Regions from separate parts of the Martinezella sp. CNPSo 3890 genome, predicted to be linked through region 1. Evidence: predicted binding sites of a transcription regulator. Region 1 holds the regulator's gene; each other region holds the start of a gene.

Region 1 (4,661 bases):
AGCTCCAGCAGACGCGAATGATCGGTCGTGCGGATCATGATGGCATCGACATAGCGCGACAGCACCTTGGCCGTATCGCCGATCGTTTCGGCGCGGCCAAGCTGCATTTCGGTGCCGGAGAGGAACAGCGTCTCGCCGCCCAGCTGTCGCATGCCGACATCGAAGGAAACGCGGGTTCGGGTGGACGGCTTCTCGAAGATCATCGCCAGCATCTTGCCGGCGAGCGGCTTGTCGGCAGTGCCGGCCTTCTGCGCGCTCTTTCGCACGATCGCGTCATCGATGATGCTGCGCAGATCGGCCGCCGGAACGGCAGAGAGGTCGAGAAAGTGTTTCGGAGAAGCCATGTCCTTACCTGTGCTCCAGAAAAAACAATAACGCCCGCGTGGGGCAGGAACGCCCCGTCAGCGGGCGTTGAACTCAAGCCGATTTCTTGGTGCGGGCAGCGCGCGCACGCTCGGCGGCACGCTCCAGGCGGGCAAGACCTTCGCGTGCTTCTTCGGCGGTGACGACCAGCGGCGGCAGAAGGCGGATGACGTTATCGCCGGCCGGCACGCCGAGCAGATGCTCGGCACGGATAGCCTGCAGCAGCTCTGCCTGCGGAATGGCCGCCTTGATGCCGAGCATCAGACCTTCGCCGCGAACGTCCTCGATGATGTCAGGAAAACGATCCTTGAGCGAGGCGAGCCCCTGGCGGAAGACCAGCGAGACATCGCGCACATGCTGCAGGAAGCCTTCGGCAAGCACGATATCGAGAACGGCATTTCCGACCGCCATAGCAAGCGGATTGCCGCCATAGGTCGAGCCGTGCGTGCCCGCCTTCATGCCTGAGGCGGCTTCTGCCGTCGCAAGGCATGCACCGAGCGGGAAACCGCCGCCGATGCCCTTGGCGACAGCCATGATATCAGGCTTGATGCCGGCCCATTCATAGGCGAAGAGCTTGCCAGTGCGGCCGACGCCACACTGTACTTCGTCGAGGATCAGCAGCAGGCCATGTTCGTCGCAGATCTCACGCAGCCCGCGCAGGAATTCGTTGGTGGCCGGACGGATGCCGCCCTCGCCCTGGACCGGCTCGATCAGGATTCCGGCCGTCGCATCCGTGATGGCGGCGCGCACGGCATCGAGATCGCCGAATTGTACCTGATCGAAACCCGGTGCCTTGGGTCCGAAGCCCTCGATATACTTCTCCTGGCCGCCTGCGGCGATGGTCGCGATGGTGCGGCCGTGGAAGGCGCCCTCGAAGGTGATGATGTGGAACTTTTCGGGATGCCCCTTGGCGAATTGATAGCGCCGCGCCGTCTTGATGGCGCATTCCAGCGCCTCGGCGCCCGAATTGGTGAAGAATACCTTGTCGGCGAAGGTCGCTTCCGTCAGCCGCTTCGACAGCTTCTCCTGACCTGGCACCTCGTAGAGGTTCGACAGGTGCCAGACCTTGTCGGCCTGGGCCTTCAATTCGGCGACGAGATGAGGATGGGCGTGACCGAGCGAGTTGACCGCGACGCCGGCTGCGAAATCGAGGTAGCGCTCGCCATTTTCGGTGACCAGCCAGACGCCCTCGCCTCGCTCGAACCGTAACGGAGCGCGCATATAGGTGTCATAAAGCGGCGTGGTCTCGGCCATGGCCATATCTCCTGATCACAACTTTAAGGACCGATCGCTTCGATTTGATGAAACGGGTCCGAAAAAATCAAAAATGCCGCCTTGCGGCGGCCTGGGCACTATTGATGTTTTGCACCGCGATGTCAACAAAACTGGCGTTTTAGCAGTTGCGAGAAAGCGCTTGCCGGCAAAAGAGATGGGTTGGGCGGCGCCTATGGCAGAAATGCCACGCCCGGACAGCAAGTTGGGGAAAACCTCGAAATCGATTCCTCAAGATTCCCGCGACTCTTGTCACGGAGTCAGCCTCACACTAGGTTAAAAAGCAATTGCTAGACTGCATGCGGCGGAACTAGTCACCACAATTTTAGAGCGTTTCGCGCCTCGTTCCCATGCGAGGCAATGGTGAGGGATTCTGCCATCGGAAACGCGACAGCGGAGACAGGGCATGAATTGGACAGACGAACGCGTCGAGAAGCTGAAAAAGCTATGGTCCGAAGGGTTGAGCGCCAGCCAGATCGCTGCGCAGCTCGGTGGCGTGAGCCGTAATGCCGTTATCGGCAAGGTGCACCGCCTGAACCTTCCTGGCCGAGCGAAGGCCGGCGGCACGGCAACCGCGACGCGCACGCCAAAGCGCAGTGCCGCGGCTCCTCGCGCAACGACCTACGGCTCGCGCGTCGCTACCCGCACCGTGGTCGCCCGCCAGCAGGGCGCAACCATGCTGAAGGAAGAGATCGAGATCGATTCCGTCAATGAAATTCAGTATCGCCCGGCATCGAACGTCGTCGTTCCGATCTCCCGCCGCCTCGGCCTGACGGAGCTGACGGAACGCACCTGCAAATGGCCGGTCGGGGACCCGCTGAAGGACGACTTCCACTTCTGCGGCAATGACAGCCCGGATTCGTCGCCCTACTGCACCTATCATCAGCGCATGGCCTACCAGCCAGTGCATGACCGCCGCCGCAACAACGGCTGAAAGTTACCGCAAGACAAAGAGAAACGGGCCCCTCGAGGCCCGTTTTTCTATTTCCGCCGCTATTTAGTAACACCCGAGCGGCAAGCCGCTCAGGCTTCCATGGAATAGCCCGCGCCGCGAACGGTGCGGATGACATCCTGCATATTGGAGAAATTGAGCGCCTTGCGCAGACGGCCGACATGGACGTCGACAGTGCGTTCATCGACGTAGATATCGTGCCCCCATACGCCATCGAGCAGCTGCGAACGCGAGAAGACGCGGCCTGGCGAAGACATCAGGAACTCCAGCAGGCGGAATTCTGTCGGCCCCAGCCGGACTTCGCGGCTCTTGCGGTGGACGCGATGGGTTTCGCGGTCCAGCTCGATATCGCCGCAACGCAGCACCGTGGAGAGAACCTCCGGGCGGGCGCGCCGCAGCATCGCCTTGACGCGGGCCATCAGCTCCGGCGTCGAGAACGGCTTGACGACGTAATCGTCCGCGCCGGTCGAAAGTCCGCGCACGCGCTCGCTTTCCTCGCCGCGGGCCGTCAGCATGATGATCGGCAGGCGCTCCGTCTCCGGCCGCATACGCAGCCGGCGGCAGAGCTCGATGCCGGACACGCCGGGGAGCATCCAGTCGAGGATCAGGAGATCGGGGATGCGCTCCTGGAGACGCAGCTCGGCCTCATCGCCTCTGAGGATGGTGTCGACCTCGAAGCCTTCGGCCTCAAGATTGTAGCGCAGCAGAACGCTAAGCGCTTCCTCGTCTTCTACAACAGCAACTCTCGGAACCATGCGCCTATGGTCTCCTTTCTTCGCTTCCAGATTATTCCGTCACTGCGCCGACGGTGTTGGCGGTATCGTCCTTCGGGCGCTCGCCTTCCGGCTGAGCACCGGTCGCCATGTAATAGATCGTCTCGGCGATGTTGGTGGCATGGTCGCCGATGCGCTCGATGTTCTTGGCGCAGAAGAGAAGATGCGTGCAGGTGGTGATGTTGCGCGGATCTTCCATCATGTAGGTCAGCATCTCGCGGAAGAGCGAGGTGTACATGGCGTCGATTTCCTCGTCGCGTTCGCGGATCGACACGGCCTTGTCCGGCGAGCGGGTGGCGTAGACATCAAGAACTTCCTTGAGCTGGCTCAGTGCCAGTTCGGAGAGGTGTTCGATGCCACGAGCGAGACGACGCGGCACGCCCGTGCCCTGAACGGCGATGACGCGCTTTGCGGTATTCTTGCCGAGATCACCGACGCGCTCCAGATCGGAGGCGATGCGGATCGAGCCCATGATTTCGCGCAGGTCCGCTGCCATCGGCTGACGACGAGCGATGGTGACGATCGCCTTGTCACCAACTTCGCGCTCGGCATGGTCGAGAACGACGTCGTCGGAGATGACCTTCTGGGCCAGGGCCGCGTCGCTGTTGACGAGAGCGCGTACGCTGTCGCTAACCATCTGCTCGGCCAGGCCGCCCATTTCGGCAATGCGGCGCGTCAGAAACTTCAGGTCTTCGTCATAGGCAGAGAGAATGTGAGTGGAGACCATTTTTCTATCCTCAAGTGAACTGTGTGAAAGGAGCCGCGCGCCTGCCATCATCAACCAAAACGGCCCATGATGTAATCCTGCGTGCGGAAATCGTCGGGATTGGTGAACATCTTATCGGTGTCGTTCTCCTCGACCAGGTGGCCGAGATGGAACATTGCGGTACGCTGCGAGACGCGGGCGGCCTGCTGCATGGAATGCGTCACGATGACGATGGTGAAATTCTCCCGAAGCTCGTGGATGAGATCCTCGACCTTGGCGGTTGCGATCGGATCGAGCGCCGAGCACGGCTCGTCCATCAGGATCACCTCGGGGCTGACCGCGACGGCGCGCGCGATGCAGAGGCGCTGCTGCTGGCCGCCCGACAGGCTCGTGCCGGCGTCATGGAGCCGATCCTTCACCTCACCCCATAGACCGGCCTTCTGCAGACTGGTTTCGACGATATGCTCGAGATCGGCCTTTGAGCGATGCAGGCCATGGATGCGCGGGCCGTAGGCGACGTTCTCGTAGATCGACTTCGGAAACGGGTTGGGCTTCTGGAAGACCATGCCGACGCGGGCGCGCAATTCCACGACAT
Region 2 (4,661 bases), on a different contig from region 1:
CGGTTCGCACCCGTGCGGATATTATAAATCTCGACCGAGCTGCGCATTCTTCCTCTCCCTTGCCGCTGGATACCGCGATCAGCGATCGCGGAACCGGTTGGTGATCGGATAGCGACGGTCGCGACCGAAATTCTTCTTAGTGATCTTCACACCCGGCGCCGACTGGCGGCGCTTGTACTCGGCGAGATAGAGCAGATGTTCAACGCGATGCACGGTCGCAACATCATGGCCTCGGGCCACGATCTCCTCGACCGACATTTCCTTTTCCACCAGGCATTCAAGGATATCGTCGAGCACCGGATAGGGCGGCAGCGAATCCTGGTCCGTCTGGTTCGGCCTTAGTTCCGCCGAAGGCGCCTTGTCGATGATATTATGGGGAATGACCTCGCCCGAAGGGCCGAGCGCGCCCGGCGGCACGTGCAGGTTGCGCCAGCGCGACAGCGCATAGACCTGCATCTTGTAGAGATCCTTGATCGGGTTGAAGCCGCCGTTCATGTCGCCATAAAGCGTGGCGTATCCGACAGACATTTCCGACTTGTTGCCCGTCGTCACCACCATCGAACCGAACTTGTTGGAGATCGCCATCAGGATGGTGCCACGGGCGCGGCTCTGCAGGTTTTCCTCGGTGATGCCGCTCTCGGTCCCTTCGAAGAGATCCGACAGGGCCGAGCTGAAGCCCGTCACCGGATCCTCGATCGGCACGATGTCATAACGGCAGCCGAGCGCCTTGGCGCAATCGGCCGCATCCTTCAACGAATCCTGCGACGTATAGCGATATGGCAACATGACGGTGCGCACGCGCTCTTCGCCGAGCGCGTCGACCGCAATCGCTGCGCAGATCGCCGAGTCGATGCCGCCGGAGAGGCCAAGCACGACCGACTTGAAGCCGTTCTTGTTGACATAGTCGCGGAAGCCCAGCAGGCAGGCGCGATAATCTGCCTCCTCGCCTTCCGGAATGTGAGCCATCGGACCTTCAGCGCAGTGCCAGCCGTCGCCGTTCTTCTTCCAGGTCGTCACTGCAAGCGCGGTCTCGAACTGGCTCATCTGGAAGGCCAGGGTCTTGTCTGCATTGAAACCGAAGCTGGCGCCATCGAAAACCAGTTCGTCCTGGCCGCCGAGCTGGGCGGCATAGATCATCGGCAGCCCTGTCTCGATGACCTGCTTCAGCACGACCTGATGGCGCACGTCGACCTTGCCGCGATAATAGGGCGAACCGTTCGGCGACAGAAGGATTTCCGCACCGCTCTCAGCCAGCGTCTCGCAGACGCCGAGCTCACCCCAGATGTCCTCGCAGATCGGGATACCCAGTCGCACGCCGCGGAAATTGACCGGACCGGGCATGGCGCCCTGATCGAACACGCGCTTCTCGTCGAACTCGCCGTAGTTCGGTAGGTCTACCTTGTCACGGACCGCAATCACCTTGCCGCCATCGAGCACGGCAATCGAATTGTAGCGGCCCGTCTCGTCCTGCCGGGGAAAGCCGATGATCACACCAGGGCCGCCATCGGCCGTATCGGCAGCCAGAGCCTCGACCGCTTTCCAGCAGGCGCGGATGAATGCCGGCTTCAGCACGAGATCTTCCGGCGGATAGCCGGAAATGAACAACTCCGTCAGCAGGACGATCTGCGCGCCTTCGCGCGCCGCTTCGGCCCGGGCCTCACGCGCCTTGGCGAGATTGCCGGAGACGTCGCCGACCGTTGGATTGAGCTGCGCAACGGCGATGCGGATGGTGTGGGTAATCTGGCTTTGCTCTGTCATGGCATACATTTAGCGATGCCATCTTTCTTCCGCAACCGCCTTCCTTCCCGCACACGCATCAAAGATCGCACTACGCGCAGAGGAGGTATTTTTGCCCCAAAAAATACCAGGCCAGCCTTGCGGTTCATGAAGAATTCATGACAGAAGCGTGACACTTATATGAATATTTTGTAGCTTTTGGAGAAAGCATTGGTCGCATCGGTCATCGAGTCCGCCTTGGCGGGCAAGCTTGCCCTTTTCCAGAAGATCGGCGCGGCAAAACAGAAGTCTGCCGCTCTGCGCCTGCTTCTGAGCCTCACGCTGACCCTCCTTTTCTCCCTGTCCATCGTTGTGACGGTCGAATGGGTTGCACGCGGCGAATTCGCCTCCGGTTGGACCTATCTCCTTTCCCCGTCCCGTCCGGGCCTTGCCACCATCGGCGTTGTCATGCTGACCATGCTGACGCTGGATGCCTTGATCGGTCGCGCGCATCTATCCGCTTTGATCGTTGCTCCGGTGCTGCTCATACCGGCTTTCATTTCCGGCCAGAAGCAGAATTTTCTCTCCGATCCGCTCTACCCTTCGGACTTCCTGTTTGGGCGGCAGATCATGGAGCTGATGCCGGTCATGGTACGTGATCGCCCTTGGACGGCGATTGCCCTGGCAATCGGCATTATCGCCGGCACCGGCGCCATGATCCTGTTCTGGCGCTATATCCGGAGCCACACGGTCGCGCTTTCGCGAAACGAGCGCCTTGCCCGGCTTTCGATCTGCCTGCCGCTGGCAGCACTTTTCGCCTCACAGATGGACCCCACACAATATTCCTATGTTCGCGAGAAGCTGGGGATCATACCGATCGTCTGGGACCAGACGGAAAATTACAACCACAACGGCTTCATCGTCGCCTTCGCGCTGAACCTGCCCATGGCCGACATCAAGTCACCGGCCGGATACGGCCCTGGCGCCATCGACGCCATGCCCGCAAGAAATTATGGCGATCTCTCCGGTCCGCGCCAAAAGCCCGACATTATCATGCTGATGAGCGAATCCCTCTGGGATCCGACGCGGCTTTCCAGCATCGCCTTCACACCGGATCCGATGCCGACGATCCGCGCCAGACAATCGGGCAATGTCTTCTCGCCGGAATTCGGCGGCATGACCGCCAATGTCGAGTTCGAGGCACTGACGGGCTTTTCCAACGCCTTTCTCCCTTATGGCAGCATTCCCTATCAGCAATATGTGCGCCGCCCGCTGCCGTCGCTTGCCACTTTCTTCCGCGGCGAAGGCTATACGGCGCGCGCACTGCATCCCTTCAGCGGCTGGTTCTGGAACCGTAACGAGGTCTACAGGGCTTTCGGCTTCGAAGAATTTCATACCCAGGAGACTTTGCCGCCCATGGATAAACGCGGCATGTTCGCAGCCGACGACTCCCTTATGAAGGAAATCATGAGCGAAGGAGACGCCGCCGAGCGTCCCTTCTTCTTCTTCGCGGTCACTCTTCAGGGACATGGGCCTTACGAAGCCGACCGCTATTCTGAGAATACCGTCGATATCGCGGGCAATTTGAACGACGATGACCGTGCGGCGCTCGCTACCTATGCACAGGGCGTTCGCGAAGCCGATGACAGCCTGAAGATGCTGATGGATTGGGCCGAAAAGCGCGACCGGGAAACCATTATCGTCCTCTGGGGCGATCATCTGCCGCCGCTCGGCAGCGTCTATCCGAACACCGGCTACATGCCGCAGCAGGTGGCAACCCGCAAGGCGCCGCTCGACGTCATGAAGAAGGAGCACGAAACGCCGCTCGTCGTCTGGTCGAGCAAGAAGGGCGTTCGCAAGGACATCGGTACCATCAGCCCCTCGCAGCTGCCTTATCACCTGCTGAAAACGGCAGGCTATGAGCATCCTTTCTATACGGGCTTTCTCGGCCGCGTGCAGAAGAAATACAACATCGTCGACCGCTATCAGCTGGCAACCCGCGACAGCCAGACCTTCCCCGATTGGGGCCGCAAGGAGCCGGAGCTTGACCCGACCGTGCGCGACTATCGCTATCTGCAGCACGACATGATGTTCGGCCACCAATATGGTTTGGAGCGCTTCTTCCCGTCTCATGCGGAGCTAATGGGCCAGGAAGACAGCTAGCCCATTATAAACATGAGTTAGTGCGGGTGTTTTTTTGCGATAACAGTACGCGCAGCAGCTCCATGCGCAATCGAGTTTGAAACCCTTCCCTCGTTGCATTTTTCCCTATTGGTCGAATAGTTGCATTCAATGCCACAAGGACCTTGGAGCCCTCCCAATGCATAATCTTCCCAACTTCGTTCATCTGCATTTTGACAAGACAGCCGATCAGCTCGGCGATATCGAAAAGCGCGTTCTTAAAAAGGCGCACGAGCGGAAAATCATCTCCACCGATATCAACGCCGCCATCTCGGCGGAATCCTCCCCGGGGGCAGCGTCTCGCAGACAGCATCGCCCGTGTCGGCGGCTCATGGTCCTTCATTATCGCCTTCCTGCTGTTTCTGGCCTTCTGGTGCGTCATCAACACGATCCTCCTCACCACGAACGCCTTCGACCCCTACCCCTTCATCTTCCTGAATCTCGTTCTCTCCATGCTCGCCGCGATTCAGGCGCCGATCATCATGATGTCACAGAACCGGCAGGCCGAGCGGGATCGTTTCGAGGCGGCCAAGGATTATGAAGTCAATCTCAAGTCCGAGCTGGAAGTGCTGTCCCTGCATCAGAAGATCGATATGCAGGTGTTGACCGAGCTTGCGGTGGTGCGTGAAGAACTCGCCAAACTGAGCAAGCTCGTTGCCGAAAAAGGCACCATCTAAAGGTCAATCGGAGGGGCCCGCCGTCAACAGCCCCGGTCGCCCCTGCCGATATTGCGGCAGTCCGTCGCTGATCTCGTAATAATCGCC
Region 3 (4,661 bases), 1.1 Mb from region 1:
CTTGTTCATGTCATGATAGCCGCGGTGAGCGACCGGACGCTCGGTCAACCAGGCAAGCTTGCTCATTATGCAATTTCCAGAATAGCATCGATTTCAACGGCGGCATTGAGCGGCAGGGCGGCCATGCCGACGGCGGCGCGGGCATGCTTGCCGGCTTCGCCAAGCACGTTTGCCAGAAGATTGGACGCGCCGTTGATCACAAGGTGTTGTTCGACGAAATCGGGCGTCGAGGCGACGAAGCCGTTGAGCTTGATCAGCCGCTTGATCCGGCCGAGATCGCCGCCGAGGGCAGCTTTCGCCTGGGCGAGAATATTGATGGCACAAAGCTCGGCCGCCCGCTGCCCGCCGGCAACATCGACATCCTTGCCGAGATGACCCGTGACGCCGATCTTGCCGTTTTCCATCGGCAGCTGGCCCGACAGGTAGAGAAGATTGCCGCTGATGACATAGGGAACGTAGTTGGCGGCCGGTGCTGCAGCTTGCGGCAGAACGATGCCGAGTTCCTTCAGGCGGCCCTCGATAGCGTCGGACATTATTCATCTCCCGTTTTGTTGTAAAAACTTCAAAAATCCGGCATCAAGACTAAATTCGGTCACTTAGGATCGGCAGCCTCGTTCAGCCGAAAGCGTTCTTATAACATCGCGTGCGAGTCCAACAGGAGATAATGAATGTTCCGCTCGAGTCTTGCTGCTACCGTCGTTTCGGGCCTGAGCATTCTGTCACTGGGAACCTCGGCAGCCCATGCTGCCGGTCCGAGCGGGCTGATCGCGCATCGCGCCGTCTATGATCTCGAACTGAAGGATGCCTCCGATCGCTCCGGCATCTCCGGCATGGTCGGCCGCATGGTCTATGAGTTCGAAGGCTCCGATTGCACCGGATTCACCACCAATTTCCGCTTCGTGACGAAGATCGATACGGGGGACTCAACGCGCGTCAGCGACCAGCAGACGACGACCTTCGAGGATCTCGGCAAGCGACTGTTCCGCTTCGAGACCAAGTCCTATACCGACAGCCAGCTCGACAAGGATGTGCGCGGCGCCGCAAGCGACGACCAGAAGGGCATCAAGGTCGACCTCACCCAGCCGCAGAACAAGCAGGTCCAGATCATCGAGAGCCGCTTCCCGACGGAACACATGCTCGACATCATCCACAATGCGAAGCTCGGCAAGAACTTTTTCGAGGCGCAGGTTTTCGACGGTTCCGACGATGGGGACAAGCCGCTGATCGCCACCACCGTCGTCGGCAAGGAACAGACGCCGGCGACCGATGATCCCGATGCCGACAAGGCTGGCGCCTTCTCCAAGACGCCTTTTTGGCCGGTGACCGTGGCTTATTTCAACGAAAAGTCCACCGGCGACGCCATGCCCGTCTACCGGATGTCCTTTAAACTCTACGAGAACGGCATCACGCGCGACCTCACCATGGATTATGGTGACTTCGTGCTGACCGGCAAGCTCACCAAGCTTGAAGTTCTCGGTACGAAGGCGTGCCAATAGACTCTCGTTCAACGTGCAAAACCTCTGTCATAAAACTGTGATCCAAGTTTCACTATTGTGTGAAATGATCGACACGCAGAAGTAAGTGCAGATTCCCTCTGCTTCGATCTGAAATTGTAGTGGGGCGCGCGGGGGCATCGTCTTGGGGCGATTGGCAATTTTTGCGGTCGGCTCCCGAGTCTATGGGCGAGAAAGCACGACCTATGAGCAATACCGGTATCTCCACGAGTTCCAATAACACGCTGCCGGTCGTCGCGGCCGATCCGGCGGAAATCGCCCGCATCGGCGACAGCATAGATCTGACCGACAGGGCCGGCATTTCCGTCTATGGCGACCGTGCCCAGCAGGCCGTTTCCGATTATTCCGATCGTATCCTGCGCGAGGTGCGCACCCGCGATCTCGGCGAAGTCGGCAAGTTGCTGACCGATATCATCGTCAAGTCGAAGAAGCTCGATCCTGCCTCGTTGAAGGATGAGGGCTTCCTATCGCGGATGTTTTCCTCGTTCAGGGCGAAGCTGGAGCGTTTCAAGGAGCAGTTCGAAGACGTAGCCGGCCAGATCGATCGCATCGGGCTCGAGCTTGACCGTCACAAGGATATTCTGCGCCGGGACATCGCCCTTCTGGACGATCTGCATGAAGAGACAAAGCAGTCCATCGTGCAGCTTGATGCCTATGTGCAGGCCGGCAAGGATTTCGCCGAGCGTTTTCGTGCGACCGAACTTCCGCGCCTGAAAAGTTCCGCAGATGCGGCTTCGGCTAATCCTGGCGGCGGCATGCTGGAGGCGCAGGTCTATCAGGATAGCCTACAGGCCCTCGATCGCCTGGAAAAGCGGGTCTTCTACCTGCAGCAGGCACGCCAGCTCGGCATTCAGCAATTGCCGCAGATCCGTATCGTTCAGGCCGGTGACGAAACCCTGATCGAGAACCTGCAGGCGACGTCGGCACTGACCGTGCCGGCCTGGAAGCAGAAGATGGTGATCCTGCTGGGCCTGACCCAGCAGAAGTCCGCGCTCGAACTGCAGAAGACCGTCACCGACGCCACCAACGACATGATCCGCCAGGCATCGAAAATGATGAAGGACCAGGCGATTGCCATAGAACAGCAATCGCAGCGCGGTATCGTCGACATCGACACGCTTGCTGCCGCCAACCGCGATCTGATCGACACGATCGGTGGCGTCCTGAAGGTGCAGGAGGATGGCCGCGCCAAGCGGGCCGAGGCCGAGCAGCGAATGCAGAAAATGACCATTGAGCTCAAGAAGGCGATGATCGAGGCGCGGTGAACCCATGGCAACCCGCACTTTTGCTACCGCGCTGACGCTGGCAGGCACACTCCTGTTGAGCAGCTGCAATGTCGGCGGGCAGGTCTCGAAATTCTCGATCATTTCCGGCTCTGAAAACACCGTCCTGCAGCCGATCGTCGAAGAGTTCTGCAAGGAGAAGAAGGCGACTTGCAGCTTCACCTATGAGGGTACGCTGGATATCGGTCTGGCGCTCCAGAGCGAACAGGGCGTCGAACAGGATGCCGTCTGGCCGGCGTCGAGCGTCTGGGTCGATATGTTCGACACCAAGCGTCGCGTCAAGTCGCTGACATCGGTCGCACAGATGCCTGTTATTCTCGGCGTGCGCAAATCCAAGGCCGAGGCGCTCGGCTGGGTCGGCAAGCCGGTCTATATGAAGGACATACTGGCGGCAGTGAAAAGCGGTTCGCTGAAGTTTCTCATGACGTCGGCCACGCAATCCAATTCCGGCGCCAGTGCCTATCTTGCCATGCTGTCGAGTGCGCTCGGCAACAAACCGGTGATAGAGCCGGGCGATCTCGACAAGCCGGATGTCCAAAGCACGGTTCGCGCGCTGCTTGGCGGTGTGGAGCGTTCTTCGGGCTCGTCGGGCTGGCTTGCAGATCTCTATACCGACTCCGCCGGCAAGGGTGTGCTTTACGACGCCATGTGGAATTACGAAGCGATTCTGAAGGAAACCAATGACAAGCTTGCCGGCATGGGCAAGGAGCCACTCTATGCCATCTACCCCGCCGATGGCGTCGTCGTCGCCGATTCGCCTATCGGCTTTATCGATCACGGGCGAGGGCAGGAGGTCGAGACCTTCTTCAACCAGCTCGTCGGCTATTTGCGTTCCGCGCCAGTGCAGAAACGCATTGCCGATACGGGTCGCCGCATCCCGCTCTCCGATATTGCCGCCAAGCCGGACCTGACATGGAATTTCGATCCGACCCGGATCGTGACGGCCATCCGCATGCCGGAGCCTGCCATGATCCGCCAGGCGCTTGATCTTTATCAGGTGGGGCTGCGCAAGCCTTCGCTGACGGCTCTCTGCCTCGATTTTTCGGGCTCGATGGCGGGCAAGGGCGAAGAACAGCTTCAGGCGGCCATGCAATTCCTGTTCAACCCGGAAGAAACAGGCAAGGTCCTGGCGCAATGGACGCCAGCCGATCGCATCATCGTCATTCCCTTTGACGCCAATGTTCGCACCACGATCGAGGCGACCGGGAGGCCCGATCAGCAAAAGATGTTGGTCGAAAGGGTTTCTCGGCAGCATGCGGGTGGAGGTACTGATATGTATGCCTGTGCGAGCAAGGCGCTCGACCGGATGAAGTCGACGCAAGAGCTGTCATCCTACCTGCCCGCGATCGTCATCATGACCGATGGAAAATCCGATGATGGGAATGGCTATTTCATGAGCCGCTGGGCATCGGTAAGCCCGCATGTGCCAGTGTTCGGCATCACCTTCGGCGATGCCGACAAGCGGCAGCTCGATGCCCTCGCGCAGGAGACCTCGGCGCGCGTCTTCGACGGCCGTGGTGATCTGGTCAGCGCATTCCGGGCGGTGCGCGGCTATAACTAGAGCATTTCTGTTCTGAACGGAGTCACAGAAATGCTCTATCTCTTTGTTTTCACGCAATTCCGGACGCAAAACCGCTTCGCACTTTTGCTGGAATTGCTCTAGGACGATAATGCGCAATTGGTTCGGCAATGACTGGAATTGGATCGTGGCGGGGCTTGCTGCCGCGATCATCGTTCCCGTGCTCAGCTTTCTTGCCGGCATGCCGATATGGATTGCCGCCATCATCGGTCTTTTGGTCTTCGTCGGCCTGATTTTCCTCCTTGCACCTAAGCGCATGTTCGAGGGGCTGGATGCGAAGGCGAT
Region 4 (4,661 bases), on a different contig from region 1:
GGCAGCACGACATTCTCGAAGGCGGACAGGCCGGGAAAGAGATGAAAATCCTGCATGATAAGGCCGATATTGCGGGCGCGGAACGCATCGCGCCGGCCGGACGACAGGCGTGTGATCTCCGTGCCGCTCCAGGATATGCTGCCATTACCGACATCTTCCAAGCCGGTAATGGCGTTGACGAACGTGCTTTTGCCGGAGCCTGAAGCACCGGTGATCGCAAGCCTGCCGCCCGCCGGCAGATGGAAGCGGTCGATGGCGAGAACCGGCGCGGCCAGGCCGGGAAACTGCATTTCAAGACCGGAGATATCGAGCGCAAGCATGTGTTCAGACGGTCCTGAACGATGCGTCGCGGAGACGCAGCTGGCTGATGAATCCGGTTTCCGGATCGGTCCACGAGCCAAATTCCAGCACGCCCCGCGCCGTAATCGGCGCGTTGTACTGCACGAATGTCTGCTTGGAAGAGAGATAGACGACCATGATGTTGTCGGGCCAATCGGCATCGGAAGAGCAGAACGGGCAGAGCGACATCGGGATTTCCGTGAGCACGAAGAAAGCGGCCTCGGCCTTCAATGGCGGCGCCATGAAGCCATTGATGGCGACTTCCCTGCCGCTCAGCTGCTTCACCTTGTCGGAAAATTCGAGCCCGAGTGGGCCGAAGCTCTTATAGAGTTCGCCGAAGCCCAATGTCTCGGCGGCATTCGCACGTGCCGCAATGCCCATGACCGGCAAAATCGCGGCAGCGGCCAAGAAGCCCCGACGATTGATGGTGGCGATCCTGTCCCCGGACATCGCATATCCTCATGAAAGGTGAACAGACAGGCGGCCTCGAAGCCGCCTGTCATGGTCATACGATCTGTAACAACTTACATCTTTTCGGAGCCGAACGCGAAAGTATCGGCCAGCACACGGTAGACGTCGCTCTGTTCCATGTAGCCACGGAAGCCTTCGGCGCCGGGACCAGCCGCCTGCAGCACGACATCATCGACGGCGTGGACACCGCTGTCTTCGTCCCGCGGAATGTTGCCCTGCACGAAGACGGCACCGGGCACGTCCTTGTAGGCTTCATTGGCGACGTATTCCTTCTTCTCGTTCTGAACGGCCGGCACGAAAGGACCATCGAGCTTCGGGCGGAAGGTCTCGTAGTGGTCTGGACCGTTGTTAGCGGCCATGAACAAGCGACGCGAAACGTCGACGCGATCCGGATAGCCGTCGCCATCCTTGTCCTCATAGTTCGGGAAGCCGGCAGCCGCATAGGTGCCGACCTTCTCGCGCATCTCGGTGCCCTTCTTTTCGTCATCGACGGTGCCGATGATCGAAACGCCATGCGTGTGGTCGCCGGTGACGACAACAAGCGTATCCGGATTCTTGGCCTGAAACTCGCGGGCGACGGCAACGGCCTTGTCGAACTCGATCGTTTCGACCAGAGCGCGATCCCAGTCGAGCGGATGGCTCATCTTGTCGATGGAGGCACCTTCCACCACCAGGAAGAAGCCTTCCGGGTTCTTGGCAAGCTTATCGAGCGCGACCTTGGTCATGTCGACCAAGCCCGGCTGGTTCGGGAACTTGTCGACGGTGCCCTTCTTCAGGAATTCACGATCGAGCGTGACGTCAAGGTTGCCGGTGTGGAAGAGACCAAGCAGCTTGTCCTGGTTGGAGCCTGCAGCCGTCGCCAGTTCGTTCTTGTCGGTGGCAACCGCGTAGCCGGCATCCTTAAAGAGCGCGATATAGTCCTTGTCGTCCTTGCGCTTGGAGCCAGGAACGCTCTTCGCCAGGAAATAGGCCGAGCCGCCGCCGAGCAGGACATCCGGCTTGACGTCGTACATCATGCCGACGATCTCCGCCTTGTCGCCGCGCTTGCGGGTATGGGAAACGAGCGCTGCCGGCGTCGCATCTTCGACTTCGGCCGTGGTGACGATGCCGAGCGACTTCTTACCGGTGCGGCGCAACGCCTCGCCGATCGTTTCGACCTTCGGGTCGTCCAGGCTTGCCGGCGTACGGTCGGCGTAGACGCCGAGGGCGTTGACGGCCGACTTGTGGCCGGTCATGTAGGCCGACATGGTATTGGCGCTGTCGGTGGCAATCGCAGAGGTCGAGGAGGTGCCGATGAAGGCGACCGGCGGGATATCGTCCATGGCAAGACGGCCATTGGCCTTTCCTTCGGTCATGCCCTTGGACATGATGCGGGCGCCGGTTCGGTGTGCAACAGAGAGGCCGTCGCCGAGCAGGAAGATGATGTTCTTCGCCTTCGGCGTGGCCGACGTGCCATAGACATCCCAGTTGACGGACTTCTTCTCGTCGCCGGCCGAAACCTCAACCTTGTACTGGCCGGGCTTTGCGAGCTTGATGCCGCGCAGGATCAGGGCCGATCCGAGTACCTTGTCTTCAGCGCCCTTCTCTTCTGCGACGAAATCAGCCGCCTTGCCGAAAACCGCGTCGTAGCTTTCGCCGTTGACCGTGACCTTCACGTCTTCCGGCTTGACGACCTTGCTGAATTCCACCTTGAAATCGAACGGAGAGCCGGCGAGTACCGTTGCCCGGTCCAACGGATAGACTGTCGCTGCATGGGCTGCGCCGGACATCAAGGCCGCAGACATCATGGCGAGAAGAAGTTTACGCATTTATACCCCCTGCGTTTGGTTGCTTCCCGCTCCCCACTTATAAAAGCCAGATGACAATCACGTAAAATGGAGTCAACTTTCTCAACCGCTAATTCCAAAACGACGATCGATAAGTAAGATTGATTGTGTGTGCCGCATCTAAAATGCCAGCCGAACCTACGGATCAATTCGACACGATCCGCGCAACCTTCGCCATGCAAGCTAAGCCGACATTCATGATGTCAAACTTGCCATCCTCATAAGATAAGCGAATACTACACACGCTTCGTGAGGATTCTCAGAGTTTTGCGCAATGGATGAACAGCTCGACAAATTGGATCTGCGTCTGCTGGAGGAGCTTCAGAAAGACGGCAGATTGACGAACAACGAGCTCGGCGAGCGCATTGCGCTTTCGCCGTCGCAATGCTCGAGGCGACGCACGAGGCTGGAGGCAGAAGGCTATATTCGCAGCTACCAGGCCAATCTCAACCGGCAGAAGCTGGGGCTGGACATGCTCGTCGTCATCTCGGTGACGCTTGCCACCCACAACAGGGATAATGCCCGCCGGTTTTCGCAGCTCATCAACGGTCTGCCGGAGGTGCTGGAAGCCTATGCGCTGACAGGAGAAATGGACTATCACCTGAAGGTCGCCACCCGCGGGCTTACCGATCTCTCCCGTTTCGTCAACGACGTGCTGCTTCCGCATGAATCGGTCCAGCATGTGAAGACGGCAATCGTCCTCGATACTCTCAAGACCTTCGAAGGATTTCCGATCGCCCTGCCGCAAGGCTGACATGGCGCCGGCGTTCGATGGTCGTCGTTGCGCGGCCCTGCCCCACCCGGGATCAAGGGCAAGTTTTGAGGGCTTGCTTTCGGCGCATGCAGCCTTTCCAATCACGCCAAAGACAATATCCTTGGCGAGGACAGGCTTGCATGACCGGCACGGACGTACAGACGCGGCATTTCGAAGAATTTGCCGAAGTCCTGCTCAGATGTAATCATCTATACCATCCCAGCAACGATTCCATTGCCTTGCGCAATGCTGTCGAAAGCAGGCGCCAGATCGAGATATTCGACTATAGTCGTTCCGCCGATGCCTTCACGCGTGCGTTCGGAATGCGAAATTCACTGAAGTGCCTGCAGGTACTTACCAGCCTCGAAGCAACGGTCCACAAATATAGAAGGGTATGCGATCTCGGCTGCGGCTCAGGCGCCTTCAGCCTTGCCTTTGCCTATCTTGCCGGAAATCCCGAGCTCGAGGTTTACGGGCTGGACATATCCGAACATCAGCTCGCTCTCGCCAGGGAGCTGATGTCAGCGGCTGGCCTGCCGGGACGTTTCCAGTTCGAGCAACGAAGCCTGCCGGCGCAGATCGGCTACCTTCCCGACCTGACGATCTCCTCTTACTGGTTTTGTGAAAATGAGCATGTGATCGATGATCCGCTGCTGTTCGACCTTGTGGCCGGACAGGAGATATTGATCGTCGATTATGAAACGATCATCGGCCGCATCGCGACCTGTCTTCCGAAGGGATTCCATATTCTCGCGCGGCATACCGCCCAGGTCGAAATTCCTCCCGCCCTGGCTGATTTCGTCGCGCAGGAAAGGGCAAGCGTTTACGGCATCCATATCGGTCGGACCAACATTTAGACGCTACGTGACATTGCCGTCTTTGCAAAATGCACGCGAACCCTTGAAACGCCAACGTCGGCTTCCCAGCTATTGGCCAACCCGCTGGTCCGGGCCCCTCTGGTGAGAGCCGTCGGCGCTCTTGCGATGTCGGACCTTTCCGACACCGCGCCGACAGGGGTCTTCCGACATGGAAACGTCTTTACTCTTCGTCGAGTGGCTGGGAAAGCCGCTCTGGATGTGGGTAAGCTTCCTTGCGCTCGTCATTGCCATTCTCTCCTTCGATCTCGGTGTGCTGCATAAGGAAAACAAGGAGATCGGCGTCGGCGAGAGCATCAAGCTCTCCGTTCTCTACATCACGCTCGGCCTCGCCTTCGGCGGCTGGGTATGGTGGTATCTCGGTGCCGATTCCGGCCTGGCCTACATGACGGGCTT

What was found. Region 1 encodes PhoB, which activates phosphate uptake and scavenging genes when phosphate is short. Its sites were predicted from a motif close to TGTCATNNANCTGTCAT; they were not measured.
Positions count from the first base shown of each region.
Region 2: a site for PhoB is predicted at 1,896-1,912, ahead of AC13RC_RS10560 (LTA synthase family protein). Genes of this name have one in related genera too.
Region 3: a site for PhoB is predicted at 1,522-1,538, ahead of AC13RC_RS05580 (toxic anion resistance protein). Genes of this name have one in related genera too.
Region 4: a site for PhoB is predicted at 2,658-2,674, ahead of AC13RC_RS20250 (alkaline phosphatase). Genes of this name have one in related genera too.

Region 1 covers NZ_JBXSOR010000001.1:25,085-29,745, reverse strand. The annotation lists gene argF (ornithine carbamoyltransferase) at 1-344, opposite strand, end outside; gene AC13RC_RS00155 (aspartate aminotransferase family protein) at 418-1,617, opposite strand; gene AC13RC_RS00150 (GcrA family cell cycle regulator) at 2,042-2,569, shown strand; gene phoB (phosphate regulon transcriptional regulator PhoB) at 2,659-3,342, opposite strand; gene phoU (phosphate signaling complex protein PhoU) at 3,374-4,087, opposite strand; gene pstB (phosphate ABC transporter ATP-binding protein PstB) at 4,138-4,661, opposite strand, start outside.
Region 2 covers NZ_JBXSOR010000003.1:133,350-138,010, forward strand. The annotation lists gene AC13RC_RS10550 (TolB family protein) at 1-47, opposite strand, end outside; gene AC13RC_RS10555 (NAD+ synthase) at 79-1,758, opposite strand; gene AC13RC_RS10560 (LTA synthase family protein) at 2,005-3,879, shown strand; partial or broken gene AC13RC_RS10565 (DUF1003 domain-containing protein) at 4,037-4,574, shown strand; gene AC13RC_RS10570 (GFA family protein) at 4,578-4,661, opposite strand, start outside.
Region 3 covers NZ_JBXSOR010000001.1:1,127,442-1,132,102, forward strand. The annotation lists gene AC13RC_RS05565 (glycerophosphodiester phosphodiesterase) at 1-66, opposite strand, end outside; gene AC13RC_RS05570 (RidA family protein) at 66-533, opposite strand; gene AC13RC_RS05575 (cell envelope integrity EipB family protein) at 669-1,496, shown strand; gene AC13RC_RS05580 (toxic anion resistance protein) at 1,700-2,779, shown strand; gene AC13RC_RS05585 (substrate-binding domain-containing protein) at 2,784-4,358, shown strand; gene AC13RC_RS05590 (5-bromo-4-chloroindolyl phosphate hydrolysis family protein) at 4,468-4,661, shown strand, end outside.
Region 4 covers NZ_JBXSOR010000008.1:257,193-261,853, reverse strand. The annotation lists gene AC13RC_RS20260 (ABC transporter ATP-binding protein) at 1-320, opposite strand, end outside; gene AC13RC_RS20255 (hypothetical protein) at 325-789, opposite strand; gene AC13RC_RS20250 (alkaline phosphatase) at 864-2,618, opposite strand; gene AC13RC_RS20245 (Lrp/AsnC family transcriptional regulator) at 2,911-3,390, shown strand; gene AC13RC_RS20240 (SAM-dependent methyltransferase) at 3,531-4,247, shown strand; gene AC13RC_RS20235 (TerC family protein) at 4,417-4,661, shown strand, end outside.